Regions from separate parts of the Scandinavium manionii genome, predicted to be linked through region 1. Evidence: riboswitches for the same ligand, from Rfam matches in the RefSeq annotation. Region 1 holds a riboswitch; each other region holds the start of a gene.
What was found. A riboswitch is a leader RNA that binds a small molecule or an ion and turns the genes downstream of it on or off. The one in region 1 is predicted to bind thiamine pyrophosphate.

Region 1 (9,935 bases):
GATTGCGCCGGTCTCTTCCGCCAGGGCGGAAATGGCCTGAGGGTCGGTAACATCCAGTAGGCGTGGGGTGATCCCCGGAATATCCAGCAGCGCATCGATGTTGATATCGGTGGCAATCACCTCTGCGCCTTCACGAGCAAACAGTGAGGCGGTGTTAAAGCCGATGCCTTGTCCGGCGGCGGTAATCAGCACTTTTTTCCCTGCCAGGTTCATAGCCACTCCCAGGTAATGTTGCTTTAAAGGCCTAATGGTCAGGCCATTAAGGGTGAAAAAAAGGCGTGATAAGCGCTGCTTTTTGCTAAGATGTCGGGCAAGCTGCCACTTAACACGCCATTTTGGTTAACTAATTTTTTACATGTATAAAACAAATCAGCAAGATTTTTGTCCGAATAATGCTAGCTGAATCACTTAATAAGCGTTGACCTCAGGTGCCAGATGCCGATAAAAAAATTAGAGAATCCTAGAATATACAGACAGATAGCTGATCAGCTAAAGACGCTGATTGATAATAAAGAATTTCCACCCGGTAGCCGTCTGCCCGCAGAGCGCGATCTGGCCAGTCAGTTTCAGGTGAGCAGGGCGTCCGTACGGGAGGCGCTGATTGCGCTGGAAGTGATCGGTCTGGTGAGCGTGCGGGTCGGTAATGGCGTGATTGTTTGCCAGCCTCCGGCGGCACCTGCCACGTTATCGCAGGAGCCGGTCATGTCGCTGGCAGGGCGAAATCAGTGGGCGGATGTTGATGATGAGTTAAATATCGAGCTGGATTTCACCGCCGAACTGCCGCCGTTCTCCCTGCTGCAAACACGGCGTCTGATAGAACCTGAGACCGCCGCACTGGCGGCAAAAAACGCCACTGACGAAGAACTTGCGGCGATCAGGCAGGCATATGAGCAAAATTGTCGCGATAACCGAAACGGCTCGGCTACGCATCCGGGCGACCGTTTGTTTCATATCCGTATTGCCCAGGCCAGCGGCAATCCGGCGTACGCCTTTATCATTGCACACCTGCTCGGCCACCGTTACGGCACCATGTTCCGCAGTCTGCAGCTCCATTACACACCGCAGGATATGCCGCACCGTTCAGAAGTAGAGCACCTTGGGATCCTCACCGCACTGGAAGCCCGCGACAGCCGTGCGGCGAAAAAAACAATGAAAGACCATCTCGATGCAGTGATTAAAATTTTTGGGCAGGGATGAGTAAGGACGCGGAACCCTCGGGATTGTCTGGCCACCTCTTCTGGGGCTGAGAGGGGACGCCTGCGTTTTCATGCTGGCATTAAACCAGCCTGGTCAGTAACCCGCTCCCTTACGGCTGTCTCTTGATCAAAAGATCTGAGCAAGAGACAGCTCTACACAGAGGGGTAATTATCGATATCATATCCTCCGACAGTTTTAACCTATATTCCCTGCAGTTTTGCCAGTAATGACATCCTTTCAGTGGCGACATCAATATCGTTGAGTAATCCCGCCTCATCGGCCAGCCGGAACAGTTCACTGTAATGGGTGAGGCTGCGCGCACTCTCCATACCGCCCAGCAGGGTGAAATGGTGCTGATGTCCATTGAGCCAGGCAAGAAACACGATGCCCGCTTTATAGTACTGCGTTGGACGGGCAAAAATGTGCCGCGCCAGCGGCAGCGTGGGCGTGAGTATCTGCTGATATTGCTGCCGATCGCCTTGTGCCAGCGCATGTAATGCTCCTGCTGCTGCAGGGGCAATCGCATCGAGGATCCCCAACAGTGCGTGTGAGTACCCTTGCGCATCACCGGCTATCAGTTCGGGATAGTTAAAATCGTCGCCGGTATACATTTTTACAGTGGCCGGTAACTGACGACGCATCTCTATCTCACGCTCTTTATCCAGCAATGAGATCTTGATACCGTCGATTTTTGCCTGATGGCGTTGGATAACCGATAAACAAATTTCCATTGCGTTGTGGATGTGTTCGCTACCCCAATAACCACGCAGTGCGGGATCGAACATATCGCCGAGCCAGTGAATAATGACCGGTTCCCGTACTTGCCGGAGTACTGTGTCATAGACCCGAATATAATCGTCGGGCCCTTTGGCTATCGCGGCTAACGCCCGGCTGGCCATCAGAATAATGCGTCCGCCGCAGGCCTCAATGGCCGAAATCTGTTGTTCATAGGCATCAATCACATCCTGAAGCGTCAACGCGGAGAAATCACTCAAATGATCGGTGCCTGCCCCGCTGGCTACTGCGATGCCAGGGAAGTCTTTCGCCTGTTCGACACTGCGCTGGATAAGCTCAAGGCTGGTTGGCCAGTCTAACCCCATTCCGCGCTGGGCCGTGTCCATGGCTTCTGCCACCCCAAAACCGAGCGACATTAAATAGCGGCGATATTCCAGAGTCGCCTCCCAGTCGATAGCGATATCGTGGCTGGGATCGCGCATTTTCCGTGGGTCCGTCACGACATGCGCAGCGGCAAAAACGTGGCGATTGAACACTGGTGAGGGCGGCAAACTCCAGCTGCGCTGGCCTTTTACGCGATAGGTGTACGGTTGACCGTTGTTATCCAGAATGCGCACATGATTGCTGACAGTCATCGTTGATACCTCGTCATTAATGCTTGAGTTGTTGCCCAACAGGCAATGGATCATCGGCGTTATTTACTGTGGTAACGGCGAGTTTGCGTACCACGGGCAGGACCAGACTGCTGGCGAGGATAACCGCGGCGGCGGCCAGCCAGACGGGTTGCAGCGTGTATTGCTGGGCGAAATAGCCTGCGACAATCGGTGAGATACCCCCGGCAGCCATTCCCATATTCATCACAAAACCGATAGCGGAACCTCGCAGGGAAGGCGGCACCAGTTCAGCGGTGATAGAGAGGACAATCGGAGTAATGGGATAGCCAAGGAATCCCAGCAGCATCACCAGCATAATAACCAACGGAACGGACAGGTTGAGGGTCATGGCTGCCATCAGGAAACCGCTGACGATAGTGATAGCCATCAGGATATGACGACGGCGAAGAAAATCACCTTTGTCACAGTATCGACCCAACACAAACCCACCCAGCGCCCCGGTAAGTCCTAACAGACTGGCTATTGTCCCGGCGGTGCCAATGGTCAGGTTTTTAACCTGCATCAGATAGCTTGGCGCCCACAGCAGCACAATCCACCATCCGGCCAGTAAAATGAAGTAATACAGGGCTATCATCATCACCGGAGCATGCCGAAACAGGGTACGCAATGGGACTTTTTCTGCCGCCTGGCGGGCAATTAAATCGGAAGGTTTGCGATCGTTTTTTACCAGGAAGGCATATAACAGGGCCACCAGAATACCCATCGCCCCCGCGACATAAAACACTACCCGCCAGCCAAATACCGGGCCGAGCACCGCCCCCATCCAGGTGCCAAGAAAACCGCCGATCGGATAACCCATCCAGTACAATGACATCACCGTCGTGCGCTGTTTCTCGCTGGTGACGTTAGCGACTTCGAGCGAGGCGGCAGGCCAAAAAATACCTTCCCCGACACCGGTCATCACGCGATAAAAAATAAGGCTGGTCAGGCTGCCTGCGACACCGGTCAGGAGTGTCGCAAAGGAGAACAGCATCAGGCCGAGAATGAGGACTGGCTTTCCACTCAACTTGTCGGCAATGATCCCGGCAATGAACAGGAAGACAATAAAACCAAAAAAGAAGGAAGAGAGCAGAATCCCGCTTTCACCTTTGCCCAGACCAAATTCAGCAGCAATCAGGCCGATAGCGGAGGATACGGTCATGCGGTCAACCGAGTACATCATGTATCCCAGCCCACACAGGACGGTGACCAGAATCATTTTTCGGGTATCTGTATTCATATTTTCCTCGACATGTCTGTTGAACGACGAAAACAGCTTTTCAGCTCTGTCAGATACAATGGATGTTTAACCGTACTCCTGATGACGCGTTTTGCAGGTGTCGAGAACATCGTCGGGATCTGTTGTCCACCAGTGATGGCGGGAGAAGATTTCGACTTCATGGAAACCTTGATATCCCTGAGCCTCCACCGCCTGCCGGCATCCGCGGATATCAATCACACCATCTCCCATCATGCCGCGATCTTCCAGCAGATCCTGGGTTGGATTGAGCCAGTCGCAAATGTGGAAGGCCAGCAGACGTTTTTGTCCGGCACGGATGATTTGCTGATGGAAATCGGCATCCCACCAGGTGTGATAGAGATCGACGGCGATGCCCAGCCCGTCATCGCCCAGTGCGTCACACAGATCATTCGCTTGTTTCAGGCTGTTTACACAGGCGCGGTCGGCGGCATACATCGGATGAAGCGGTTCGATAGCTAATGGCATGCCTCGTGGTCGCGAATATTCCAGTAATGCGTTCAGTCCGTCGTGGATCTGTTGGCGCGCACCGGCTAAATCCTTCGAGCCGGCAGGCAAACCACCGACGACCAGCACCAGGCAGGCGGCATTAAGCGTTAGCGCTTCATCTACTGCCCGAAAATTATCGATGAGGTTGTCATGGCGTGCTTCGGCGCTGTTGGCCGGGAACATGCCGCCACGGCAATAGCCGGTGACGCTGAGCTGATGCGCACTTATCAGCCTGGCGGTTTCCTGCAATCCGAGTTGCGCCACCTGATCGCGCCAGGGGGAAATTCCGTGAATACCGTGACGGGCGCAGCCTTCAATGATCTGTTTAAGATCCCATTGCTGGCGTACCGTTGCGGTGTTGAGAGAGAGTTTTTGCGGATCGGGTCTGGACATAGACTGGGCCTCAGCGAGTCAGGGAAGGGACATCAATCCAGCGGCGCTCTTTCCAGCTTTTCAGCGCCAGGTCGACCAGTTGCAGACCTTTTGCGCCTTCCAGCAGGTCCCAGCGATATTGCCCTTCTCCAAAGACATGACGGAGAAACAGTTCCCACTGTACTTTAAAAGCGTTGTCGTAAATCTGGGTGTCCGGCACCGTTGCCCAGTCTTCGAAGAAGTTATGCGTCTGTCGCACGTCAGGGTTCCACACTGGTTTTGGCGTATTGACGCTGGCCTGAGTAAAACAGTCTGTCAGCCCGGCAACGGCGGAGCCTTTCACACCGTCAACCTGGAAAGTCACCAGGTCATCGCGGCGAACGCGAACGCACCAGGAACTGTTTATTTGCACAATTGTGCCGTTATGCAGTTCAAAGGTGGCGTAAACCGCGTCATCTGCGGTAGCCGGGTAGGGCTGATGTTGTTCATTCCAGCGCTCAGGGATATGCGTGGCGCCAATACAACTGAGGCTTTTAATTTCACCAAACAAATTGTCAATGACATACCGCCAGTGACAAATCATATCCAGAATAATGCCGCCGCCCTCTTCACTGCGATAATTCCAGGATGGACGCTGGGTGGGCTGCAGATTGCCTTCAAACACCCAATAGCCGAACTCACCGCGTACGGATAGCACTTTACCGAAGAAACCGGATTCATTAAGCAGTTTGAGTTTCTGCAAACCCGGTAGCCATAGCTTGTCCTGCACCACGCCATGACAAACGCCTTTCTCACGGGCGAAATGGTATAAATCCAGGGCTTCATCCAGGCTCATCGCCACCGGTTTTTCGCTGTAAACGTGTTTCCCTTTGCTGATTGCTTTTTTCAGAAGAGCAGGGCGGGCCTGCGTGGTAGCGGCATCAAAAAAGATAATGTCGTTGGGATTGTTCAGCGCCTCATCAAGGTCTGTTCCCCAGCGTTCGATCCCAAACTCTTGCGCCAGCGCGGCCATTTTCTCCGCATTGCGACCAATTAAAATCGGATCCGGCATCAGGCGATCGCCATTTGCCAGCATCACGCCACCTTGCTGGCGAATGCTGACGATCGAACGGATTAAGTGCTGATTCTTCCCCATGCGTCCGGTTACGCCATGCATGATAATGCCAACGGAAATCTGAGACATTCATTCACCTCATTATCAAATTTTATGATTGACGCACTCCTTGAAGGAGTCACCAACCGGGTTAATACTATTCAACTAACTGGTTGATGATTTCATCATAGGATCCCGATCCTATTCTGACTTTGACACACTTCACATAACCAACTAGTTGGTTGAAAATGAGTTGAGACTTGTTTTACCGCCAAATTGAGGCACTATAATGTTAAAAAAAGCAGGGAAAGACGAGGAATGGAGCGTGGTTAAAAAGACGGAAAACGATAAAAACGCGTCTGCCGATAAACAGATTCGTATTCTTCAGGCGGCGCGCGCTGAGTTTGCTGAGAAAGGTTTTGATGGCGCACGGGTAGACAGTATTGCCGCCCGTGCTCATGCCAATAAACAGCTTATTTATTACTATTTTACCAACAAAGATGTGCTGTTTACCCGGGTGCTGGAAGATGCCTACCGGGATATCCGTAAGCATGAGGCTGCGTTGTTACTGGATGATTTTCCTGCCGATGAAGCGATTCTGAAACTGGTTGAGTTTACCTGGCAATATTATCTCAAAAATCCAGAATTCATTCGCTTGCTGAATAGTGAGAACCAGTTAAAAGCCCGGCATCTTAAAGATTCTGCGGTGACTGTCGGTATCAACCAAAGCTGGATAAGCATCACTAAAAGTCTTCTGGAACGCGGGAGCCGTGAAGGAACGGTCAGACCCCATCTCGACGTCATGCAACTCAACATCAACATTTCGGCACTGGGCTTCTTTTATCTGATCAACCAGTCGACGCTGTCCATCCTGTATCAAAAGGATCTCAGTGAGAAAGCCGCGCTGGATGAACGCCTTCGGGTGATGAAAGAGTGCATCGCCGCATGGATAAAACCATGAGGATAGGGTGGCTTTATACAATCTGGCGAGCGCTAGCCTGTCAATTACGAAAATCTCTACTACCGTGGCGATCTGATCAGCTTCGACATTAATCGAGCCTTTAACGTGATTCCTTTTTTCGGAAAAGCTCTTATAGTTCAAATAATTTAAGTTGGACTAAATATTTATAAGCGTTTCCAATATTGTTAGGCAGTCAATAAATATTTTCTTCGGCCCTTGGTTTTCATCGGTGTCTTAACGAAGGCCGCTTTACCGTTTACAAGACTTCCCGCTGGCATTACTATCCTGTCCAGGGATTAACGAAATATTAATCCCAACCTATTGATTTTGATTTAAATGACTCGGGGTGCCCTTCTTCGTTGAAGGCTGAGAAATACCCGTACCACCTGATCTGGATAATGCCAGCGTAGGGAAGTCAGAAACCCGCGCAGGGTATCGCTTCTTACCGACTGGCAGGAGCGACCCATGCAACCCGAACTTCTAAGTTCCGCGCAACTTGCGCACACTTCACATCTTTTACGCGACCGTTCGCCACTCGTTCACTGCATGACCAATGACGTGGTGCAAACCTTCACCGCCAATGTGTTGCTGGCGCTGGGCGCATCTCCGGCGATGGTCATTGACGCCGAAGAAGCCCCGCAGTTTACGACTCTCGCTGACGCGCTGCTGATTAATGTCGGTACGCTGACCCAATCACGTGCGGCGGCGATGCGTTCCGCCGTGGAAAGTGCGAACGCGAACCACAAACCCTGGACGCTGGACCCGGTAGCGGTCGGCGCGCTTAGCCTGCGCACTGAATTTTGTCAGCAGTTACTGGCGCTTTCGCCTGCCGCCATTCGTGGCAATGCCTCCGAAATTCTGGCGCTGGCGGGCATGAGCCACGGCGGGCGTGGTGTCGACACCACAGATACCGCGGCGGCGGCGTTACCCGCAGCACAGGCGTTGGCGCGACAATTTTCTACAGTGGTAGCGGTAACCGGTGAAGTGGATTACATCACCGACGGGCGGCGCACGGCGAGTGTGAAGGGCGGTTCCTCACTGATGACGCGCGTGGTGGGCACCGGTTGTGCGTTGTCGGCAGTCGTGGCGGCGAGTTGCGCGTTATCGGGCGACCGGCTCGATAATATCGCTGCGGCCTGCGGATTAATGAAACAGGCTGGTGGTGTTGCAACGGAAAACAGCAATGGGCCTGGCAGTTTTGTCGCCGCCTTCCTCGACGCGCTTTACGCAGAGGGTCAGCCATGAAACGGATTAACGCACTCACCATCGCCGGAACCGACCCGAGCGGCGGGGCAGGGATTCAGGCAGATCTGAAAACTTTCTCTGCGCTGGGCGCTTACGGCTGTTCGGTCGTGACGGCGCTGGTGGCGCAGAATACGCGGGGCGTGCAGTCGGTTTATCGGATCGAACCTGATTTTGTCGCTGCCCAGCTGGATTCGGTGTTCAGCGACGTACGAATCGACACCACCAAAATCGGGATGCTGGCGGAAACGGATATCGTGGAAGCCGTTGCGGAACGCCTGGCGCGCTATCGCATCGAAAACGTGGTGCTCGACACCGTCATGCTGGCGAAAAGCGGCGATCCGCTGTTGTCTGCCTCGGCGGTCGCCACGTTGCGCAGCCGACTTTTACCGCAGGTTTCACTGATTACGCCAAATTTGCCGGAGGCCGCCGCGCTACTGGAAGCGCCGCACGCGCAAAACGAACGCGAAATGCTCGAGCAGGGCCGCGCGCTGAGGGCGCTGGGATGCGAAGCGGTGCTGATGAAAGGCGGGCATCTGGATGATGCTGAAAGCCCGGACTGGCTGTTTACCGCTGAGGGAGAAATGCGGTTCACCGCGCCGCGCGTGCAGACCAAAAATACTCACGGCACCGGCTGCACGCTGTCGGCGGCGTTAGCGGCGCTGCGCCCGCGTCACGCAAACTGGCTGGAAACGGTGCCTGAAGCCAAGCGCTGGCTGTCGGCGGCGCTTTCCGCGGCGGATTCTCTGGAGGTCGGTCACGGAATTGGCCCGGTGCATCATTTTCACGCGTGGTGGTAGTATACTGGCTGAAACTGTCTGTCAGGAAAACCAGAGATGGAACAAGCGCATACCCGGCTTCTCGCCCAACTGAACGAGCGCATCGCCGCCGCCGATAATACGCCGCTGTACCTGAAATTTGCCGAAACGGTAAAGAACGCGGTGCGCAGCGGTTGGCTTGAGCATGGCAATATTCTGCCCGGTGAGCGCGACCTCAGCCAGCTGACCGGCGTTTCGCGTATTACCGTGCGAAAGGCGATGCAAACCCTGGAAGACGAAGGCGTGGTGACGCGCGCCCGCGGCTACGGGACGCAAATCAACAACATCTTTGAATACTCGCTGAAGGAAGCGCGGGGGTTTTCTCAGCAGGTGGTGGTGCGCGGCAAAAAACCGGACACGCTGTGGGTCAACAAACGGGTCGTTGAATGCCCAGCGGAGGTGGCCGAACAGCTGGCGCTGGCGCCGAAAAGCGAGGTATTTTTGCTCAAGCGCATTCGTTACGTGGATGAAGAGGCGGTGTCGATTGAAGAGTCGTGGGTGCCATCGCACCTGATTGCGGACGCCGATGACATCGGGATTTCGCTGTACGACTACTTTCGCAGCCAGCATATTTTCCCGCAGCGGACCCGCTCGCGAGTCAGCGCCCGGATGCCGGACGCTGAGTTTCAGTCGCACATCAAAATGGATGACAAAATCCCGGTGCTGGTGATCAAACAGGTGGCGCTGGATCAGCAGCAGCGGCCGATTGAATACAGCATCAGCTACTGCCGCAGCGATTTATACGTGTTTGTGTGCGAGGAGTAATTCCTCGCGCGTAGGCGCGCAGTCACCGCCCCGGTGGCTGACCACCCACGACGCCACCGCATTACCGAGCGTCACCGCGTCGGCCAGCGACCAGCCTGCGGATAACCCCGCCAGCACGCCGCCCGCATGGCTGTCGCCCGCGCCGATGGTGTCGACCACCGTCGTTGGAAACGCTTCTGCCTGCCCACATGCCTCAGCGCTGAAATACCATGCCCCGTCTTTATCCTGACGCACAATCAGTGGCGCATTCCAGCGTGCAAGCCAGGCTTTGCCCAGTGGCGCTGTATCCGCCGGGATTTTCATTTGTCCGGCGACAATCTCCGCTTCCTGGCGATTAAGCGTGATAAGCGGT
Region 2 (9,935 bases), on a different contig from region 1:
TCTGACGTCGTTCGATGTGACTTATTGCATGTGCTTCTAAATCAGGCTTGATCGTCTGCCCTTCGCAGGTCGTCACGGTGTGATTTGCATGCCAGCGTCCCTGACGCAGTACCACACGGCCCTGACGCAGTGCATCGCTGGTCTGACGGATTTGCTGCGCCTGGTAGCGATATAACGCTATCTGGTCGTTTGAAAGCTGCTGTTTTTGCCCGTCGACTTCACGTTGCATAAAGCTCAGGTCGCCGTGGTCATCAAAACGCACGCGAATGTGTTCCGGCGGCTTGCCGTAAATATTGAGTTCAATCAGAGAGAGCGTATCGCCCTGCCAGCGGTATTCGCTGGTTGACGTGTTCCCGCTGCGCCACGGGCTGAATGCCGCGAGCATATGGGTTTCATTGTCGGAATCTTTACGCCAGATGCGCACTGCGCCCTGGTTGTCTGCATAACCGCTGGCTGTAAATGGCGGCAGAGACGAATTGTGGCTACAGGCAGACAGTAGCAACGCACCAGCCAGCGTCAGCGAGCGACGCCAGATGGACAAAAGGGGCGAAACCGCCCCTTCGTTTAAACTGTTCACCGGCACGCAGTCTTACTTAACTGCGTCTTTCAGAGCTTTACCAGAAACAAATGCCGGCACGTTAGCTGCGGCGATTTTGATTTCGTTACCGGTCTGCGGGTTGCGGCCAGTACGCTCAGCGCGGTGGTTCACTTTGAAGGTACCGAAACCAACCAGTTGTACAGCATCACCTTCTTTCAGAGACTCAGTAATTGCAGCCAGAGTAGATTCCAGGGCAGATTTAGCCTGTGCTTTTGACAGGTCAGCCTTGTCCGCAATTACATCAATCAGTTGAGTCTTGTTCATATGTTATCCTTACAATGTGTTTATCGCTTGCTAAGCATCGAGTGCGACGGAAATGCCAAAAAAGCACTCTCCTGCATACACGCACCGATAGCCACTTTTTTTCGCCTTCCAAATGTAGACCAGACGGGGGGCAGATGTGAAGCCTTCAGGCACGACAATTCGGACTGAATGTCACGTTTTGTGGCTTCATTGATTAAAATTTATGCCGATATTACTCTCGCCAGCCTCACGGAGGTCTGCGCGCAGCCCTTTTATCAGTTCAAGATCGCGTTCTTCGCACTCTGCCAGAAGCCTGAAAATTTCCCACTGGATGTCCCATTCCTGCTCAACTGCTGGGTTTTCTTTCAGCTCTTCATCTGTCATTTCGCGACCGGCCTGGGTCATTTCAAGCATCGCGACGGTCGTAATAGAAGACTTGCTGACTTCAATGGCATGCTCGAGGGTTTCACCACTCAGACGCGAATGCACCAGTTCACTCAATGCCACGCAGGCATCAATCGCCGGGTACACACCGTACATGTCGAAATCATCCGCAACCGGGATCGCTTCTTCCAGCTTTTCGAGCTGACTGTCGAAGTTTACCTTGGCGTCCTTCACGGTCAGGGTTTCCCAGATAAGATCGAGAATACGACGATAAATCTGCCCATCGGCAAATTCAGTCTGCTGACAGAACATGGCGTAGTTCGGATACATGCGCTCGCACAGGCAAGCCATGAAGGTCACATGCTGCCAGCTTTCCAGCTTCTCAAGGCGCAGATGAATCGGGTTTTGTAACATGATGAGCTCTCGAATGCGTTAATTAGCGGCAGTTTACCTGAATCAGGGCTGAATTGCTTGCCAACGCAGGAAGGCAGGCCTTCCGGAGGCAACTGCATCGGCCCAGCGGGTAGGTTCCGGGAGACGATAGCCCTGCATGCAGCGCTGAACCCACGCCAAAGCGCTGTCCTGGCTGACGCGATGTCCGGTGGCGATAAACAGCGGATTACAGCGCGCTTTGCTGCGCCAGACCCAACCCAATTGTTCCTGTTTATCCATCAGTGGTGCCAGGGCGTCCGGTTCGGCAGACAACGGTTCGAACTTACCGCACAGGCGTTTTTTCGCCACGCCGATCGTCGGAACGTCCACCAGCAAACCAAAGTGGCTGGCGACACCCAAACGCCGCGGATGGGAAATGCCGTGGCCATCGACAAACAGTAAATCAGGTTTACGGGAAAGTTGCTCCCACGCCGCCAGCAGCGCGGGATATTCACGGAATGACAGGAAGCCGGGGATGTAAGGCATGGTGGTAGGAATACGCGCTATCTGGTATTCCACCAATTCGAGGCCCGGATAGGTCAACAGGACGATGGCCGCGCGGGTTATCTCGCCACCCTGCTCGAATCCCACATCAGCACCGCCGATGAGCCTCGGAGGATCTTCAGAAAAACGATCCTCGCGGATCACGGACGACGCTAACGCCCGCTGTTGTTCACGAAGACCCGCAAGATCCATAATTCGTCCTTAGCGATGATACTGCGGCGACAGACGGTGTACGGCATCAACGAATGCCCCCGCGTGTTCTGGTGGTACATCCTGATGGATGCCGTGGCCAAGGTTAAACACGTGCCCTTCTCCCTCGCCAAATCCAGCCAGAATGGTCGCGACTTCTTCTTCGATGCGTGCAGGCTGCGCGTACAGCATCGACGGGTCCATATTGCCTTGTAGCGCAACTTTATTCCCCACGCGACGACGCGCATCAGCAATATCCGTGGTCCAGTCGAGGCCCAGCGCATCGCAGCCGGTTTCTGCCATCGCTTCCAGCCATTGCCCGCCGCCTTTAGTAAACAGCGTTACCGGCACGCGACGGCCTTCGTTTTCACGCAGCAGGCCATCAATAATTTTGTGCATGTAGTAGAGGGAGAACTGCTGATAGTCACGCCCGGTCAGCACGCCGCCCCAGGTGTCGAAAATCATCACCGATTGCGCCCCAGCTTTGATTTGCGCGTTCAGATACAGCGTGACGCTCTTCGCCAGTTTATCGAGCAGCAGATGCAGCGCCTGCGGATCAGCATACATCATCTTTTTGATCACGGTAAACGCTTTACTGCTGCCGCCTTCAACCATGTAAGTGGCCAGCGTCCACGGGCTGCCGGAGAAACCAATCAGCGGCACTTCGCCCTTCAGTTCACGGCGAATGGTCCGCACCGCGTTCATCACGTAGCCCAGTTCCTGTTCTGGATCCGGCACTGGCAACTTTTCTATATCAGCCTTGGTTTTCAACGGGGAAGTAAAACGCGGGCCTTCACCGGTTTCAAAATACAGGCCCAGCCCCATCGCATCAGGAATGGTCAGAATGTCCGAGAAGAGGATCGCCGCATCCAGCGGGAAACGGCGCAATGGCTGCAACGTCACTTCGCAGGCCAGCTCCGCGTTTTTGCACAGCGACATAAAATCGCCCGCTTCGGCACGCGTGGCTTTGTACTCCGGCAAATAGCGGCCCGCTTGTCTCATCATCCAGACAGGGGTGATATCAACAGGCTGGCGCAGCAGCGCACGCAGATAACGATCGTTCTTCAGTTCGGTCATGTTTGCAGTTCCTTTATGCGTCATGCGGGAAGTGTACCATCACTCATAGTCTGCCCGACACATCGCCACCGTATCTTCAATCAAACGACGCGCCACGGTGCCCGGCGGGGGCAACAGCGGCAAGTTGTCATAGCGATACCAGTTGGCTTCAATCAGCTCTTTCGGGTCGATCACGATATCGCCGCTGTCGTAATCAGCCATATAAGCCGTCATCAGCGACTGCGGGAACGGCCACGGTTGCGAGGTCACATAGCGAAGATTTTTAACGCGGATACTGCTCTCTTCCATCACTTCTCGCGCCACCGCCTGTTCGAGGGTTTCCCCCACTTCGACAAACCCCGCCAGCACCGTGTGCACGCCGTTGCGATGGCGCGAGTGCTGGGCCAGTAGAATCGAATCATCGCGGCGGATAGCCACAATAATGCACGGCGCAATTTGCGGGTAATAACGCTCGCGGCAGTGACTGCATAGCATCGCCCATTCGGTTTTGCTCGGGTGCATGGTGTGCCCACAGTATCCGCAGAATTTATGGGAGCGATAAAACTCCGTCAGCTGAACGCCGCGCCCGGCAAGCTGGAACAACCCCACGTCCTGATCCAGCACCTGACGAACCGTGCCCATATCCTGGCGTCGCGCCTGCTGAATCAGCCAAACGGGTTCTCCCTGCCATTCCCCGATTGGCATCGCATTCAGACCGACAAGATCGAATTTTTCCGCCTCGCCATGCGGCAACTCGCCGCCAGGCAGCCATAATTTCTGTTCGTGGCTGACAATCCACCAGCCGCTATCTAATTTTTCAATTATACGATCCATATCTATTGCACTACCTTCGCTTCACTGGCACTTTGTTAACAGTGCTTTTACATTTTTGGGTAAGCCGGTTTTGCTCTTTCACATGCGGAGTCCATCATGCTAAACCAGTTAGAAAGCCTGACAGAGCGCGTCGGCGGCAGCCACCAGCTTGTTGATCAATGGCTTCAGGTACGTAAACAGTTGATCGTCGCCTATTACAATCTGGTTGGCATTAAGCCTGGCAAAGGATCGTATATGCGTCTGAACGAGAAAGCACTGGACGATTTTTGTCAGCGCCTGGTGGATTATCTCTCCGCCGGCCATTTCAGTATTTATGAACGCATTGTCGGCGAATTGAAAGGTGAAAACCCACTTTTGGCGGCAACAAAGCTCTATCCGCAACTCGAAGGCAACACCCAGCAAATTATGGAAATGTATGATTCCAGTCTGGAAACCGCCATTGATGACGACAATTGCATGGAGTTTCAACGGGTGTTATCCGGTCTCGGCGAAGCGCTCGCTGCCCGCTTTACGCTGGAAGACAGCCTGATTGCGCTGGCACTGGATAACAAGCTAAACGGCAGCGCGAACGATGAAAATCAGATTGCGCGTCCTGCTTGAGTTCTTAAGCGTTAACGAGTAATTTACATTCTTCACCTCGCCGCTGGCGGGGTTTTATCTTGTCGGAGTGCCCATTTGGGCTGAGACCGTTAATTCGGGATCCGCGGAACCTGATCAGGTTAGTACCTGCGAAGGGAACAAGAGTCACACATTTTTACGTCGCCTGATGGCGCGCGTAATCTCTTAGTTCATCCGTCGTCTGACAAGCCATTTCCTCCATACACTGGAATGCGCTATGTCTACTACTAAACTCTCCCGCCGCGAACAGCGTGCACACGCCCAACACTTTATCGATACCCTCGAAGGTACGGCTTTCCCCAACTCAAAACGGATTTATCTCAATGGTTCTCGCGACGATATTCGCGTGCCGATGCGTGAAATCCAGCTCAGCCCAACGCTCCTTGGCGGCTCCAAAGATAACCCTCAGTTCGAACAAAACGAAGCCGTGCCGGTGTATGACACTTCCGGCCCGTATGGCGATCCGGATATTGCGATCAACGTGCAGCAGGGCCTGGCCAAAGTGCGCCAGCCGTGGATTGACGCGCGCCATGATAGCGAACCGCTGGATGAACGCAGCTCCGCTTACACCAAACAACGTTTGGCCGACGATGGCCTCGACGAACTGCGGTTCACCGGCCTGCTGACGCCCAAACGCGCCGTCGCGGGAAAATGCGTGACCCAGCTGCACTACGCCCGTCAGGGGATCGTCACCCCTGAAATGGAATTCATCGCCATTCGCGAAAACATGGGCCGCGAGCGCATTCGTGGCGAAGTGTTACGCCACCAGCATCCGGGCGAAGGTTTTGGCGCGCGTCTGCCAGAAAACATCACTCCAGAATTTGTACGCGATGAAGTCGCCGCCGGTCGCGCCATCATTCCAGCCAACATCAATCATCCGGAATCTGAACCGATGATCATCGGCCGCAATTTTCTGGTGAAGGTTAACGCCAATATCGGCAACTCGGCGGTCACGTCGTCCATCGAAGAAGAAGTGGAAAAACTGGTGTGGTCGACGCGCTGGGGCGCAGACACGGTGATGGATTTATCCACCGGGCGCTACATCCACGAAACCCGCGAGTGGATCCTGCGCAACAGCCCGGTGCCGATTGGCACGGTGCCGATTTATCAGGCGCTGGAGAAAGTGAACGGTATTGCCGAAGACCTGACGTGGGAAGCATTCCGCGACACGCTTCTCGAACAGGCGGAACAGGGAGTAGATTACTTCACCATTCACGCGGGCGTTCTGCTGCGCTACGTACCGATGACCGCCAAACGCCTGACCGGCATCGTTTCCCGCGGCGGCTCAATCATGGCGAAATGGTGTTTGTCGCACCATCAGGAAAACTTCCTGTATCAGCATTTCCGCGACATTTGCGAAATCTGTGCCGCGTACGATGTGTCCCTCTCGCTGGGCGACGGCCTACGCCCAGGATCCATTCAGGATGCCAACGACGAAGCACAGTTTGCCGAGCTGCATACCCTTGGCGAACTGACCAAAATCGCCTGGGAATACGACGTACAGGTGATGATTGAAGGCCCGGGCCACGTGCCGATGCAGATGATCCGCCGCAACATGACCGAAGAACTGGAACACTGCCACGAAGCGCCGTTCTACACGCTGGGGCCGTTGACCACCGATATCGCACCGGGCTATGACCATTTCACCTCCGGGATTGGCGCGGCGATGATTGGCTGGTTCGGCTGTGCGATGCTGTGCTACGTCACACCAAAAGAGCATCTCGGATTACCGAATAAAGAAGACGTTAAACAAGGGCTTATCACCTACAAAATTGCCGCCCACGCGGCTGATCTGGCGAAGGGCCATCCGGGTGCGCAAATCCGCGATAACGCCATGTCGAAGGCGCGCTTTGAATTCCGCTGGGAAGACCAGTTCAACCTGGCGCTCGATCCGTTCACCGCCCGTGCCTATCACGACGAAACCCTGCCGCAGGAATCCGGCAAAGTGGCGCACTTCTGCTCGATGTGCGGGCCGAAGTTCTGCTCGATGAAAATATCCCAGGAAGTGCGCGACTACGCGGCGGCGCAGACCATCGAAGTGGGCATGGCGGATATGTCAGAAAACTTCCGCGCCAAAGGTGGCGAAATCTATCTGCGTAAGGAGGAAGCCTGATGATTCAGCCTGATTTCCCTGCGGTGCCGCAGCGCCTGGGCCTTTATCCGGTCGTCGACAGCGTGGAGTGGATTGCGCGTTTGCTGGACGTCGGCGTGCGCACGCTCCAGCTGCGCATTAAAGACAAAACCGATGATGAAGTGGAAGCGGACGTTATTGCCGCGATTGCGCTGGGCCACCGCTATCGCGCCCGGCTGTTTATCAATGATTACTGGCGGCTGGCAGTCAAACATCGGGCCTACGGGGTGCATCTCGGTCAGGAAGATTTGGCCGTAACCGACCTGGACGCTATCCGTGACGCAGGCCTGCGGCTCGGTGTTTCGACGCATGACGATATGGAAATTGACGTAGCGCTAGCGGTGAAACCGTCGTACATCGCGCTTGGCCATGTTTTTCCGACACAAACCAAGCAGATGCCGTCAGCCCCGCAAGGGCTGGCGCAGCTGGCTGGACATATCGCGCGGTTGAACGATTACCCGACGGTGGCGATTGGTGGCATTAGCCTCGAACGCGCCCCGTCAGTGCTGGCCACCGGCGTCGGCAGTATTGCGGTCGTCAGCGCCATTACTCAAGCGCAGGACTGGCAGCTGGCCACCGCGCAACTGCTGGAAATGGCGGGAGCGGGCGATGAATGACCATCAATTTATGCGCTACAGTCGCCAGATCTTGCTCGACGACATCGCAATTGAAGGGCAGCAGAAGCTGCTCGCCAGTCGGGTGCTGATTGTTGGCCTCGGCGGTCTGGGCTCACCGGCAGCGCTATATCTGGCCGGAGCGGGCATCGGCACGCTGGTGCTGGCCGATGATGACCACGTTCATATCAGTAATTTGCAGCGACAAATCCTGTTTACGTCGGCAGATATAGACCAACCCAAATCAGAAGCTACCCAACGGCGGCTTTCGCAACTCAACCCGGACATCACGCTTATCGCGCTGAACCAGCGCCTCAGCGAGGAGCCACTCCACCATCAGGTTCAACAGGCCGATGTGGTGCTCGACTGTACCGATACGATGGCAAGTCGACAGGCGATTAACGCCGCCTGCGTCGCACACGGTACGCCGCTGATCACCGCCAGCGCTGTCGGCTTTGGCGGGCAATTGATGGTCGTCACCCCGCAGCTGACGCATGGCTGCTATCGCTGTGTATGGCCCGATGAACTGGAACCCGAACGCAACTGCCGCACCGCAGGGATCGTCGGGCCGGTTGTTGGCGTGATGGGCACGTTGCAGGCGTTAGAAGCCATCAAACTGTTGTGCGGAATGGAAACGGCGCAGGACGTTCTGCGTCTGTTCGATGCGCGTTCTGGCAACTGGCGATCGTTGACCCGAACACGCTCAGTTGATTGCCCAGTATGCGGAGGTGCTGATGCACATTCTCGTTAACGATGAGCGCGTGATATGTGAAGCCGGGATACACGTGGCGGCGCTGCTGGCACAACTCGACCGGGACAAACCCGGCGTCGCACTGGCGCTCAACCAGCAGATTTTACCGCGCCCCCAATGGGCGGAACATCCGTTGCAGGAAGGCGATGCGCTCCTGCTTTTTCAGGCCATCGCCGGAGGCTGACATGTTACGTATCGCCGATAAAATCTTTGAATCACACCTGTTCACCGGCACCGGAAAATTTGCGTCGTCTGAGCTAATGGTCGATGCCATTCGGGCCTCTGGTAGCCAACTGGTCACACTGGCGATGAAGCGCGTCGACCTGCGTCAACACAATGATGCGATTCTCCAGCCACTGCAGGATGCTGGCGTTTCACTTTTGCCGAATACATCCGGAGCCAAAACGGCGGAAGAAGCCGTTTTTGCCGCCCGTCTGGCGCGCGAAGCGCTGGGCACGAACTGGCTCAAACTGGAAATTCATCCTGATGCCCGCTGGCTGTTGCCGGATCCGATTGAAACGCTGAAGGCTGCGGAAATGCTGGTGAAAGAAGGGTTTGTGGTCCTGCCTTACTGCGGTGCCGATCCTGTCCTGTGCAAACGTCTTGAGGACGTCGGCTGCGCGGCGGTGATGCCGCTGGGCGCGCCGATTGGTTCGAATCAGGGGCTGGAAACCCGGGCGATGCTGGAAATTATTATTGCGCAGGCCACGGTTCCGGTGGTGGTAGATGCGGGGATTGGCGTGCCGAGCCATGCCGCGCAGGCACTGGAGATGGGGGCTGATGCGGTGCTGGTGAATACCGCGATCGCCGTGGCAGATTTTCCCGTTCAGATGGCCACCGCCTTTCGCCTTGCGGTAGAAGCAGGCGTATTGGCGCGTGAAGCAGGGCCTGGTGCAAAAAGCAGGCAGGCTCAGGCCACCAGCCCGCTGACCGGTTTTCTGGAGGCGTTGTGATGGCAACCTTCACTGAACACTGGCGACAGCTCGACTGGGATGACATCCGACTGAAAATCCACAGTAAAACAGCGGCGGACGTGGAACGCGCCCTCGCCGCTCGTCAGCTCACCCGAGACCATTTCATGGCCCTGCTCTCCCCTGCAGCCGATGCGTATATTGAGCAGCTTGCCCAGCGGGCACAGCTGCTGACCCGCCAGCGTTTTGGCAATACCGTCAGCTTCTACGTTCCACTGTATCTGTCAAATCTCTGCGCCAACGACTGCACCTACTGCGGCTTTTCAATGAGCAACCGTATCAAACGCAAGACGCTGGATTCACAGGAAATTAGCCGCGAATGCGAGGCGATCCGCGCGATGGGCTTTGAGCATCTGCTTTTGGTCACCGGCGAGCATCAGGCGAAAGTGGGTATGGATTATTTTCGTCTCCATTTGCCGGATATTCGCCGCCGGTTTTCGTCAATACAGATGGAGGTTCAGCCCCTGTCGCAGGCTGAGTATGCCGAACTGAAAACGCTGGGCCTCGATGGCGTGATGGTCTATCAGGAAACGTATCACGAAGCGATGTATGCGCGACATCATCTGAAAGGCAACAAACAGGATTTCATCTGGCGACTGGAAACACCCGA
Region 3 (9,935 bases), on a different contig from region 1:
AGATAATCGATGCCGGGCAGGGCGTTGGGCGATATTCCGAATTACTGGCAATCAATCTGCTGGAACAGCTTTTACTGCGGCGTATGGAGGTCATCAACGAATCGCTGCTTCCGCCGATGGACCACCGGGTGCGCGATGCTTGCCAGTACATCAGCGATCATCTGGCGGACAGCCACTTTGATATTGCCAGCGTTGCGCAGCATGTGTGTCTGTCGCCGTCACGCCTGTCGCACCTGTTCCGCCAGCAGCTCGGCGTCAGCGTGCTGAGCTGGCGCGAAGACCAGCGCATCAGCCAGGCGAAGCTGTTGTTGAGCACGACCCGGATGCCAATCGCCAGCGTAGGGCGCAACGTCGGCTTCGAAGATCAGCTCTACTTTTCCCGCGTTTTCAAGAAGTGTACCGGTGCCAGCCCAAGCGAGTTTCGTGCTGGTGTAAACAATGTGTGAAAAAAGTGAACCCCTTTACGCGAATGCGGGTCATAACCTGTAAACTATTCAGACAATTGACGGCTTGACGAAGTAGGTGCCCCTCGGGAGAATCCCTGCTTCGTTTTCCTGGCGGGTACTCTATGCAAGCATTGCTGGAACATTTCATTACGCAGTCGGTGATGTATTCATTGATTGCGGTCGCGATGGTCGCATTTCTCGAGTCGCTGGCGCTGGTTGGGCTGATCCTGCCAGGCACCATTATGATGTCGGCGCTGGGCGCCCTGATTGGCAGCGGAGAAGTGAATTTCTGGCAGGCGTGGCTGGCGGGAATTATCGGCTGCCTGCTCGGGGACTGGATCTCTTTCTGGCTCGGCTGGCGTTTTAAAAAGCCGCTGCACCGCTGGTCGTTCATGAAAAAGAACAAAGCGCTGCTGGATAAAACCGAGCATGCGCTGCATCAGCACAGCATGATTACCGTGTTGATTGGGCGCTTCATTGGCCCGACACGTCCGCTGGTGCCGATGGTGGCCGGGATGCTCGACCTGCCGGTGTCCAAATTTATCATTCCTAATATCATCGGCTGCCTGTTCTGGCCGCCGGTCTACTTCCTGCCGGGCATCCTTGCCGGGGCGGCCATTGATATTCCTGCTGATGAACAAAGCGGTAGCTTTAAGTGGCTGCTGCTGCTGGCGGCAGGGATGGTGTGGTTAACAGCATGGCTCGGCTGGCGCTTATGGCGCAGCGGTAAATCAGGCAGCGATCGCCTGACGCGCTATTTGCCGCGCGCGCGTCTGCTTTGGCTGACGCCGTTGCTGTCGGTGTTGACCGTCGTGTCGTTGTATATGCTGTTCAAACATCCGCTGATGCCGGTGTATCTGGACATTCTCGGTAACGTTATTGCCCGCTGATACCTAACAGATGCGATGCGCTGGCTTTGCCGCTGAGCAACTCCTCCGTGGCACCGTCCCAGGCAATTCGCCCATCAGCTACCACCAGCGAGCGTGGAGCAATGCTAAGCGCATCCTCCACGCTGTGTGACACCATTAACAGCGTCAACTGCTGGCGGCGGCAGACGTCGCTGACTAACTTCAGCATCTCCTGACGCAGCGCCGGATCGAGTGCTGAAAACGGTTCATCCAGTAACAACACCGGCTGCTCACGCACCAGACAACGGGCCAACGCCGCACGCTGACGTTGCCCGCCTGACAACTCGCCCGGCACCCTTTCCAGCAGTGACTCAATTCCCATCTGATTGGCGATCACGTCCAGTTTAAGCTGCTGCGCGGCGTTCAGTTTCAGCCCCGGATGCATGCCGAGGCCAATGTTCTGCCGCACCGTCAGGTGGCTGAAAAGATTATTCTCCTGAAACAGCATCGACACCGGACGTTTTGCGGGCGGCGTGTCGGTATGCGGCTGATTGCCGATAAAAAGCGTCCCGCTTTCCGGGGTTAGAAAACCGGCGATCAGATTCAGCAGCGTACTTTTACCGGCGCCGCTTGGGCCGAGCACCGCGATGTGCTCCCCCTGTTTTACGGTGAGGGAAAAACGCATCGGCAGATGCTCGTAAAGCCAGGTGACATCATTCAGTTTTAGCATCACGACCCGGAAGTTTTTCAATAACGGTGAATAACAGGAAGCACAGCAGCAGCAGGATAAAGGCGGTTACGGCTCCGTCCTGGCTGCGATAGGCGCCAATCTGCTGATAAAGATAGAACGGTAGGGTGCGGAAATCCTCGTTGCCAAACAGTGCTACTACGCCAAAATCGCCAATCGACAACACGCAGGCAAACGCCAGCGCCTGTGCCATAGGCCGTTTCAGCGCGCGCAACTCCACCACCCGAAAACGGGTAAAGCCTTGCATCCCGAGCGACTGACATAGCAGGCTGTAACGCGCGGTGGCGTCGCGCATCGGGCTTTCCAGCACCTTCAGCGCATAGGGGATAGCCATCAGCGCATTGGTGAAAATCACAATTCCGTCGGCGGTGCTCGGTAAACCAACGCTATTGTTGAGCAGTAAAAAAAAGCCCGTCGCTAGCACGATGCCCGGCATGGCGAGAATTAGCATTCCGCTCAGTTCCAGCGCTTGCCCGGCCAGATTTCGCTTCCTGGCATGCAGTTCGCGACTGCTCCACAGCAGCATCAAGGTCAGCGTAATACATAAAAAACCTGCAGCCACCGCGATGCGTAGTGACGTCCACACCGCCTGCCAGAGTACCGGCTGCGCCAGTACCTGCGGCAGGCTGCGGTTCAGGCCATCGGCAATCACCGCCATCAGCGGCGGCAGCAGCAGCAGCAGGGCGAGGGCGATCAGCGTGATATCAATAACGCGGCTGTGCAGCCTGTCGTCCGGATCGCGCCAGCCGACGTGCTGAGTGTTTCCCGGCATCAGCGATTTGCTCAGGCGTTGGCTGATGAGCATCAACCCCAGACAGCACAGCATCTGGACGATCGCCAGCATCGCCGCGCGGCCCGGGTCATAATCAAAATTGAGCGCCTGATAGATGGCAAGCTCAATGGTGGTGGCCTGCGGACCACCGCCGAGCGACAGCACGGTAGCGAAACTCGCGAAGCACAGCATGAAAATAAGTGCGGCAATCGCCGGAATTTGTCGCCGCATCCACGGCCATTCGACGAAGCGGAAAAAGGTGAAGCCGCGCATCCCTAGCTGCGCCGCCAGTTGGCGCTGCTCGCCAGGAATTTGCTCCAGCGCCTGCAATAGCAAACGCGTCGCCATCGGCATATTAAAGAATACATGCGCCAGCAAAATGCCCTGTAAACCGTAAGGCGAGAATGTCCATTCCCAACCGAATAAGTGCCACAACTGGGCCAGCCAGCCCTGTCGCCCGTAAACGCTGAGAATGCCAAACACCGCCACCAATACCGGCAGAATTAAGGTCATCGCGCACAGGCGAAGCAGGATTTGACGGCCCGGGAATCGGCGTCGATATAGCGAGCGGGCGAGGAAAATGGCCGGAATAACCGACAGCGTGGCGGAGAGAAACGCCTGCCAGAAGGAGAATCTGACCACGTGCCACAGATAGCTGTCGTGCAGAAAACGGCTCCAGCTTGCCGACGGAGCGTTAAACCACAAGGCCAGAAACGCGGCCAGCGCGACGGCCACCATTAAGGTCGCAACCGTCACGCCTGGCAGCAGCCAGCCGGCGATTACTGGCTGACGGCGCGTTGCCATTCGGCAATCCAGTTCTGACGTTCGGAGGCGACCTGCTGCGGCGTGTATTCCAGCGTATTTTTCGGTTTCACCAGGCCGTTAAAAGCGTCTGGCAGCGTGACCTGAGTGACCGGATACATCCAGTTGCCGGTCGGGATCGCCTTCTGGAACGCCGGGCTAACCATGAATTTCAGGAATTTTTCGGCCAGCTCAGGCTGTTTGCTTGAAGCGGTGCGCGCGGCAACTTCCACCTGCAAGTAATGGCCTTCGGCAAAATCGGCGGCGGCGTAGTTATCTTTTTTCTCTTCGATAATGTGATACGCCGGGGAAGTGGTGTAGCTCAGTACCAGATCGCTTTCGCCTTTCAGGAACAGGCCGTAAGCCTCGCTCCAGCCTTTGGTGACGGTGACGGTTTTGGCGGCCAGTTTCTGCCACGCTTCAGGGGTATTGTCGCCGTACACTTTTTGCATCCACAGCAGCAGGCCCAGACCTGGCGTGCTGGTGCGAGGATCTTCATAGATAACGCGCCATTTCTGCGGGCTTTCGACCAGGTCTTTCAGGCTCTTCGGTGGATTCTTCAGCTTGTTCTTGTCATAGACGAACGCAAAGTAGCCGTAGTCGAACGGGACGAAGGTGTCATTTTTCCATCCGCCTGGTACATTAACGCCGGTGGTCGGCACGCCGCTTTTGGCGAACAGCCCGGTTTGCGTGGCGGCGTCGAGCAGATTGTTGTCGAGCCCCAGAACCACGTCGGCTTTGCTGTTTTTGCCTTCCATACGCAGACGGTTGAGTAGCGACACGCCGTCTTCCAGCGCCACGTATTTCAGCTCGCAGTTGCAGTCGGTTTCAAAGGCTTTTTTCACCGCAGGCCCTGGTCCCCAGTCGGCGGAGAAAGAATCATAGGTATAAACGGTGAGAACAGGCTTCGCGAAAACGGGTACGCTCGCCAGGAACAGTAACGGCAGGAATTTTTTAAGCACTTTGCACCTCAAATTAAGGGGTGGCAAAGGATTTTGAGTGAGCCCCAAATCCCTTCGCCGGCGTTATCCGGATCAGGTTCGACGGGTATTATCTCAGCCCATACACTTCATCCTTCAAGCTGCCTCTGCGTTGGCTTCTGCATCTCGAATGATTTTGTATATCAGCACCCCGTTGAGAACGGCGCTATTGTAATGAGTTTGTGACTTTTCAGAAAGCCTTATGGATCCGGCGGGGCAAACCATGCCGATTTAAAGTCAAACCAGCCCAGGGTGTTCATGCGCAGGCCGCGCATACTTCGCTGTCCTTGAATGCGCAGCCAGTGGTGAATCAGTGGCACCACCGAACGTTGGGCTATCAACTGTTGTGACCAGTTGGCCAGATTTATCTCTCCGGACTGCCAGTCGGCGGCGGCCTGCTGCCAGTCCAGCGGAATACAGTGCTGAATTAGCGGCACTTCGAACAGATGGGCAAACAGCGAGAAATCCAGTGGCAGTGTGAAGTTGGCGCTGTTTAACCACATGTCGCTGTGAATATCGCCGAGATGCCACTCGTCGTAGTTTATCTCCCGGATCTCCAGCGTCACCTGATGCTCGGCGAGTAGGCGACTCATGATCAGCCCAATGTTTTTGTGTTCAAGATGTTCCCGATAATAGGTCAGCGTCAGCGTTTCCAGCCCAGCGGGTTTGTCGCCCTTGCCCGGACGCGCATGGTGCCAGCGCGGCAACAGGCCGTAAGCCGGAAACCAGTCACCCTGATACTGCTCGTCGGCGTGGTACAGCAGATTGGCAGGAGAGAGAATTTGGCTGACCCAGCGGCGAACGTCGTCAGACACCCCTTTCTGGCTGCGGGCATCAAACAGCAGGTAATAGCAGCCTTCCTCCAGGCGACTTTCGACCGCTTTTTCGCCTTCGGTCGAGCCTTCCAGCGTCAGGCCGCAGGTCACTTCGTCCCCGATTTCCGGCAGTACCCACACATTCACTTCATCGATCAGCGCGCGATAGCCGAAGAAGTCGTCAAAGGCGTGGATTTTGAGTTGGTTCTGATTATTGCGCGAAACGGCGTAAGGCCCGGTGCCCACCGGCATGCTGGAAAAGTTGTTCATGGTTTCCCATTCGCGCGGCAGGATCATCGCCGGGATATGACCCAGCAGCCACGGTAGCCAGACATCGGGGCGAGAAAGGTGAATATCCAGCGTCCAGGTGGTAGGCGATTCGATGCGGGTAATGTGGGAATACAGCGGTAGGGGATTGATTCGCTGTAAGGAGTGAACCACATCGTCCATCTCCAGTTCACGACCGTGATGAAAATGAATGCCTGGACGAAGATAAAAACGCCAGTGCAAAGGGGAAATTTGCTGCCAGTGATGCGCAATATCCGCTTCCAGTTCCCCATTTTCCTCATTTATACGGGTCAATGCGCTGAAAATTTGCCGCGCAATGTGGGTTTCCGAGCGCCGTAAAGGCGTGCCGGGCAGTAAATTACGCATCGGGCGGTAGTAAAGCACCCGCATAATGTGTCGCCCCTGACGGAAACTGCGGCCCAGATGTGAGACCAGCATTTGCCGCACGGTGGCTTTATCGCCCACCAGTTGCACCAGTTGATCGATTCTGTCTTGCTCAAGTAAGTCTTCCGCCCGCTGCTGCTGGAGCGCCAGCCCGGTATAGAGAAACGTCAGGCGGGACCGCTTGCCACGCCCGGCTTCCGCCTGCCAGGTCAGCCAACCGCGGTCCTCCATGGTGTTCAACAACGTTCGCATATGGCGACGCGAACAGCTGAGCAGTTCGGCCAGCTCGTTGAGCGTGGTGTCATGGGATTTCCCGTCACAGCATTGCCATAAACGGATGAACTGTTGTTGCAGACGACCAGAGGACATAAAAGGGGAACTCCTGACGAAAACCCAGCAATTTATTTATCCTCATATTAAGCCAATAATCAATCTCGATGAAGTGAGGAGATGAATATGAAGAAGCTAACTGCTTGTGAGTTTTATCGACAGTACTTTTCGGCGACGCAGGGAGCGTCATGGCTGGCCCGCCTGGTCGCAGGAACGCGCCTGAAAATGCTGGAAGATTTGATGCAGTGGGACGTTACATGCCCGGCTTCGGATCCTCATTAACTTGACTTGATCATGTGTGACTGAGTATTGGTATCAGGCGATAGCCTTGAAAGACCCGCCAGCAGAATGCTTCTGCTGGCTTTTTTCGTTTCCCTTTTGCGAGTAAGGATTAATCATGCTCTGGCTGATGACGATGGCACGACGACTGAACGGGGTGTACGCCGCGTTCATGTTGGTGGCATTTATGATGGGGATTGCGGGTGCATTACAGATGCCGACGTTGAGCCTGTTTCTCAGCCGCGAAGTGGGCGCGCAGCCGTTCTGGATTGGCCTGTTTTATACCGCCAACGCCATCGTCGGGATTGCCGTGAGTCTGGTGCTGGCGAAGCGCTCGGACAACCAGGGCGACCGCCGCAAGCTGATACTGTTCTGCTGCCTGATGGCGGTGGGCAACGCGCTGCTGTTTGCCTTTAATCGACATTATCTGACGCTTATCACCTGCGGCGTGCTGCTGGCGTCGCTGGCGAATAGCGCCATGCCTCAGCTGTTTGCCCTTGCGCGTGAATACGCCGACAGTTCGGCACGCGAAGTCGTGATGTTCAGTTCGGTGATGCGTGCGCAGCTTTCGCTGGCGTGGGTGATTGGCCCGCCGCTGGCCTTTATGCTGGCGCTTAATTACGGCTTCACCGTGATGTTTTCCGTTGCCGCCGGGATTTTTATCCTGAGTCTGGTCCTGATTGCGTTTGCGCTGCCGTCGGTGGCGCGCGTTGAACAACCCGCCACGGTGGCGTTGACGCAGGTCAGCGGCTGGAGCGATAAAAACGTGCGTATGCTGTTTGTGGCCTCCACCCTGATGTGGACCTGCAATACCATGTACATCATTGATATGCCGCTGTGGATCAGCAGCGATTTAGGCCTGCCGGATAAGCTCGCAGGTTTTTTGATGGGCACCGCTGCGGCACTTGAGATCCCGGCGATGATCCTTGCGGGTTATTACGTTAAACGCTTTGGGAAACGTCGGATGATGGTGACCGCTGTGGCAGCGGGCGTGCTGTTTTATATTGGGCTTATTCTGTTCCATAGCCGCGAGGCGTTGTTGATATTACAGCTGTTTAACGCGGTGTTCATTGGGATAATCGCTGGCATAGGCATGCTGTGGTTCCAGGACTTGATGCCGGGCAGAGCGGGTTCTGCCACAACGCTTTTCACCAACAGCATTTCTACCGGGGTAATCCTCGCAGGGGTGATTCAGGGAATGGTGTCGCAAAGCTGGGGACACCAGTACGTATATTGGGTGATTGCGGCAGTGTCAGTGGTGACGCTGGCGCTGACGTGTCGGGTAAAGGATGTTTGATGTTGATAGTTGCCCGGCAAGCATCGCGCCGCCGGGCACGGCATCACGCCATAAACGCAGGCTGTTTGTTTTCGTACTCTGAAATGGACGCTTCATGCTGGAGCGTCAGTCCGATGCTGTCCAGACCGTTCAGCATGCAATGGCGGCGGAAGGCGTCGAGGGTAAAGCTGTAGGTTTTATCGCCCGCTTTGACCACCAGTGCTTCCAGATCCACTTCAAACGTCATGCCCGGATTGGCCTGAACCTGCTTAAACAAATCATCGACCTGCTCATCGCTCAGGGTCACCGGCAGCAGCTGGTTGTTAAAGCTGTTGCCGTAGAAGATGTCAGCGAAGCTTGGGGCAATCACCACTTTAAAACCGTAATCGGTCAACGCCCACGGCGCGTGTTCACGCGATGAACCGCAGCCGAAGTTTTCACGCGCCAGCAGGATCGATGCGCCTTTAAATTCCGGGAAGTTCAGTACGAATTCCGGGTTTGGCTGTTCGCCTTTATCATCGAGGAAACGCCAGTCGTTAAACAGATGCGCGCCAAAACCGGTGCGGGTGACCTTCTGCAAAAACTGCTTCGGGATGATCGCGTCTGTATCCACGTTAGCCGCATCCAAAGGGACAACCAGGCCGGTGTGTTGGGTAAATTTCTCTGCCATGATGGTGTCCTTATTTCATGCTACGAATGTCGGCGAAATGGCCGGTAACGGCAGCCGCTGCGGCCATTGCCGGGCTAACCAGATGCGTGCGTCCACCGCGGCCCTGACGGCCTTCGAAGTTGCGGTTGCTGGTCGATGCGCAGCGCTCACCTGGCTCCAGGCGGTCGTTGTTCATCGCCAGGCACATGGAGCAGCCCGGCAAACGCCATTCAAAACCGGCTTCAATGAAAATCTTATCCAGACCTTCGGCTTCTGCCTGTGCTTTCACAGGGCCAGAGCCAGGAACAACCAGAGCCTGTACGCCTGGAGCGACTTTACGGCCTTTGGCAATTTCTGCCGCTGCGCGCAAATCTTCGATACGGGAGTTGGTGCAGGAGCCGATAAAGACTTTGTCGATAGCGACGTCGGTCAGCGGCACGCCTGGTTTCAGGCCCATATACGCCAGTGCTTTTTCGGCGCTGGCACGCTCAACCGGATCGGCGAACGATGCGGGATCGGGCACGTTGTCGTTAACGGAAATCACCTGGCCTGGGTTGGTTCCCCAGGTCACCTGCGGTGCAATTTCCTCTGCTTGCAGGATGACGACGGTGTCGAAAGCTGCGCCTTCGTCGGTGTTCAGGGTTTTCCAGTACGCGACAGCGTCTTCAAAATGTTGCTCTTTCGGTGCGTGCAGACGGCCCTTCACGTAATTGAAGGTGGTGTCATCCGGCGCAACCAGGCCCGCTTTGGCACCCATTTCGATGGCCATGTTGCACAGGGTCATGCGGCCTTCCATGGTCAACGCCTGAATGGCATCGCCGCAGAATTCCACCACGTGACCAGTACCGCCTGCGCTTCCTGTTTTACCGATAATCGCCAGCACGATGTCTTTGGCGGTGATGCCCGGTGCAGCTTTGCCTTTGACTTCGATTTTCATGGTTTTCGCGCGGCCCTGTTTCAGGGTCTGCGTCGCCAGCACATGTTCAACTTCTGAGGTGCCGATCCCGAATGCCAGTGCGCCAAATGCGCCGTGGGTCGCGGTGTGGGAATCGCCACAAACGATGGTCATGCCCGGCAGGGTGATACCCTGTTCCGGCCCCATCACATGAACGATGCCCTGATACGGGTGGTTCAGGTCGTACAGCTCAACGCCGAACTCACTACAGTTTTTGATAAGCTCCTGCATCTGGATGCGGGCCATTTCGCCGGACGCGTTGATGTCTTTGGTCTGGGTCGACACATTGTGATCCATGGTCGCGAAGGTTTTACCCGGCTGACGCACTGGACGATGGTGTGCGCGCAGGCCGTCAAACGCCTGC

Region 2: it holds a riboswitch for thiamine pyrophosphate, as region 1 does, so the genes downstream of both, thiC (phosphomethylpyrimidine synthase ThiC) here and thiM (hydroxyethylthiazole kinase) in region 1, are expected to answer to the same signal.
Region 3: it holds a riboswitch for thiamine pyrophosphate, as region 1 does, so the genes downstream of both, thiB (thiamine ABC transporter substrate binding subunit) here and thiM (hydroxyethylthiazole kinase) in region 1, are expected to answer to the same signal.

The regions. Positions count from the first base shown of each region.
Region 1 is NZ_JALIGC010000039.1:483,339-493,273, forward strand. Features, by position in the region: gene MUU51_RS16675 (SDR family oxidoreductase) at 1-213, opposite strand, end outside; gene MUU51_RS16680 (FadR/GntR family transcriptional regulator) at 436-1,197, shown strand; gene MUU51_RS16685 (dihydrodipicolinate synthase family protein) at 1,398-2,567, opposite strand; gene MUU51_RS16690 (MFS transporter) at 2,584-3,825, opposite strand; gene MUU51_RS16695 (sugar phosphate isomerase/epimerase family protein) at 3,892-4,725, opposite strand; gene MUU51_RS16700 (Gfo/Idh/MocA family protein) at 4,736-5,887, opposite strand; gene MUU51_RS16705 (TetR/AcrR family transcriptional regulator) at 6,087-6,758, shown strand; TPP riboswitch at 7,091-7,188, shown strand; gene thiM (hydroxyethylthiazole kinase) at 7,224-8,003, shown strand; gene thiD (bifunctional hydroxymethylpyrimidine kinase/phosphomethylpyrimidine kinase) at 8,000-8,800, shown strand; gene MUU51_RS16720 (GntR family transcriptional regulator) at 8,837-9,583, shown strand; gene MUU51_RS16725 (PfkB family carbohydrate kinase) at 9,557-9,935, opposite strand, start outside.
Region 2 is NZ_JALIGC010000025.1:3,443-13,377, forward strand. Features, by position in the region: gene MUU51_RS00270 (DUF1481 domain-containing protein) at 1-577, opposite strand, end outside; gene hupA (nucleoid-associated protein HU-alpha) at 590-862, opposite strand; gene MUU51_RS00280 (YjaG family protein) at 1,049-1,639, opposite strand; gene nfi (deoxyribonuclease V) at 1,682-2,353, opposite strand; gene hemE (uroporphyrinogen decarboxylase) at 2,363-3,427, opposite strand; gene nudC (NAD(+) diphosphatase) at 3,467-4,240, opposite strand; gene rsd (sigma D regulator) at 4,337-4,840, shown strand; TPP riboswitch at 4,894-4,994, shown strand; gene thiC (phosphomethylpyrimidine synthase ThiC) at 5,076-6,971, shown strand; gene thiE (thiamine phosphate synthase) at 6,971-7,606, shown strand; gene MUU51_RS00315 (HesA/MoeB/ThiF family protein) at 7,599-8,354, shown strand; gene thiS (sulfur carrier protein ThiS) at 8,338-8,538, shown strand; gene thiG (thiazole synthase) at 8,540-9,307, shown strand; gene thiH (2-iminoacetate synthase ThiH) at 9,307-9,935, shown strand, end outside.
Region 3 is NZ_JALIGC010000038.1:140,434-150,368, reverse strand. Features, by position in the region: gene araC (arabinose operon transcriptional regulator AraC) at 1-446, shown strand, start outside; gene MUU51_RS12590 (DedA family protein) at 569-1,336, shown strand; gene thiQ (thiamine ABC transporter ATP-binding protein ThiQ) at 1,323-2,024, opposite strand; gene thiP (thiamine/thiamine pyrophosphate ABC transporter permease ThiP) at 2,008-3,618, opposite strand; gene thiB (thiamine ABC transporter substrate binding subunit) at 3,594-4,577, opposite strand; TPP riboswitch at 4,609-4,759, opposite strand; gene sgrR (HTH-type transcriptional regulator SgrR) at 4,796-6,451, opposite strand; gene sgrT (glucose uptake inhibitor SgrT) at 6,539-6,694, shown strand; gene MUU51_RS12560 (sugar efflux transporter) at 6,810-7,988, shown strand; gene leuD (3-isopropylmalate dehydratase small subunit) at 8,032-8,637, opposite strand; gene leuC (3-isopropylmalate dehydratase large subunit) at 8,648-9,935, opposite strand, start outside.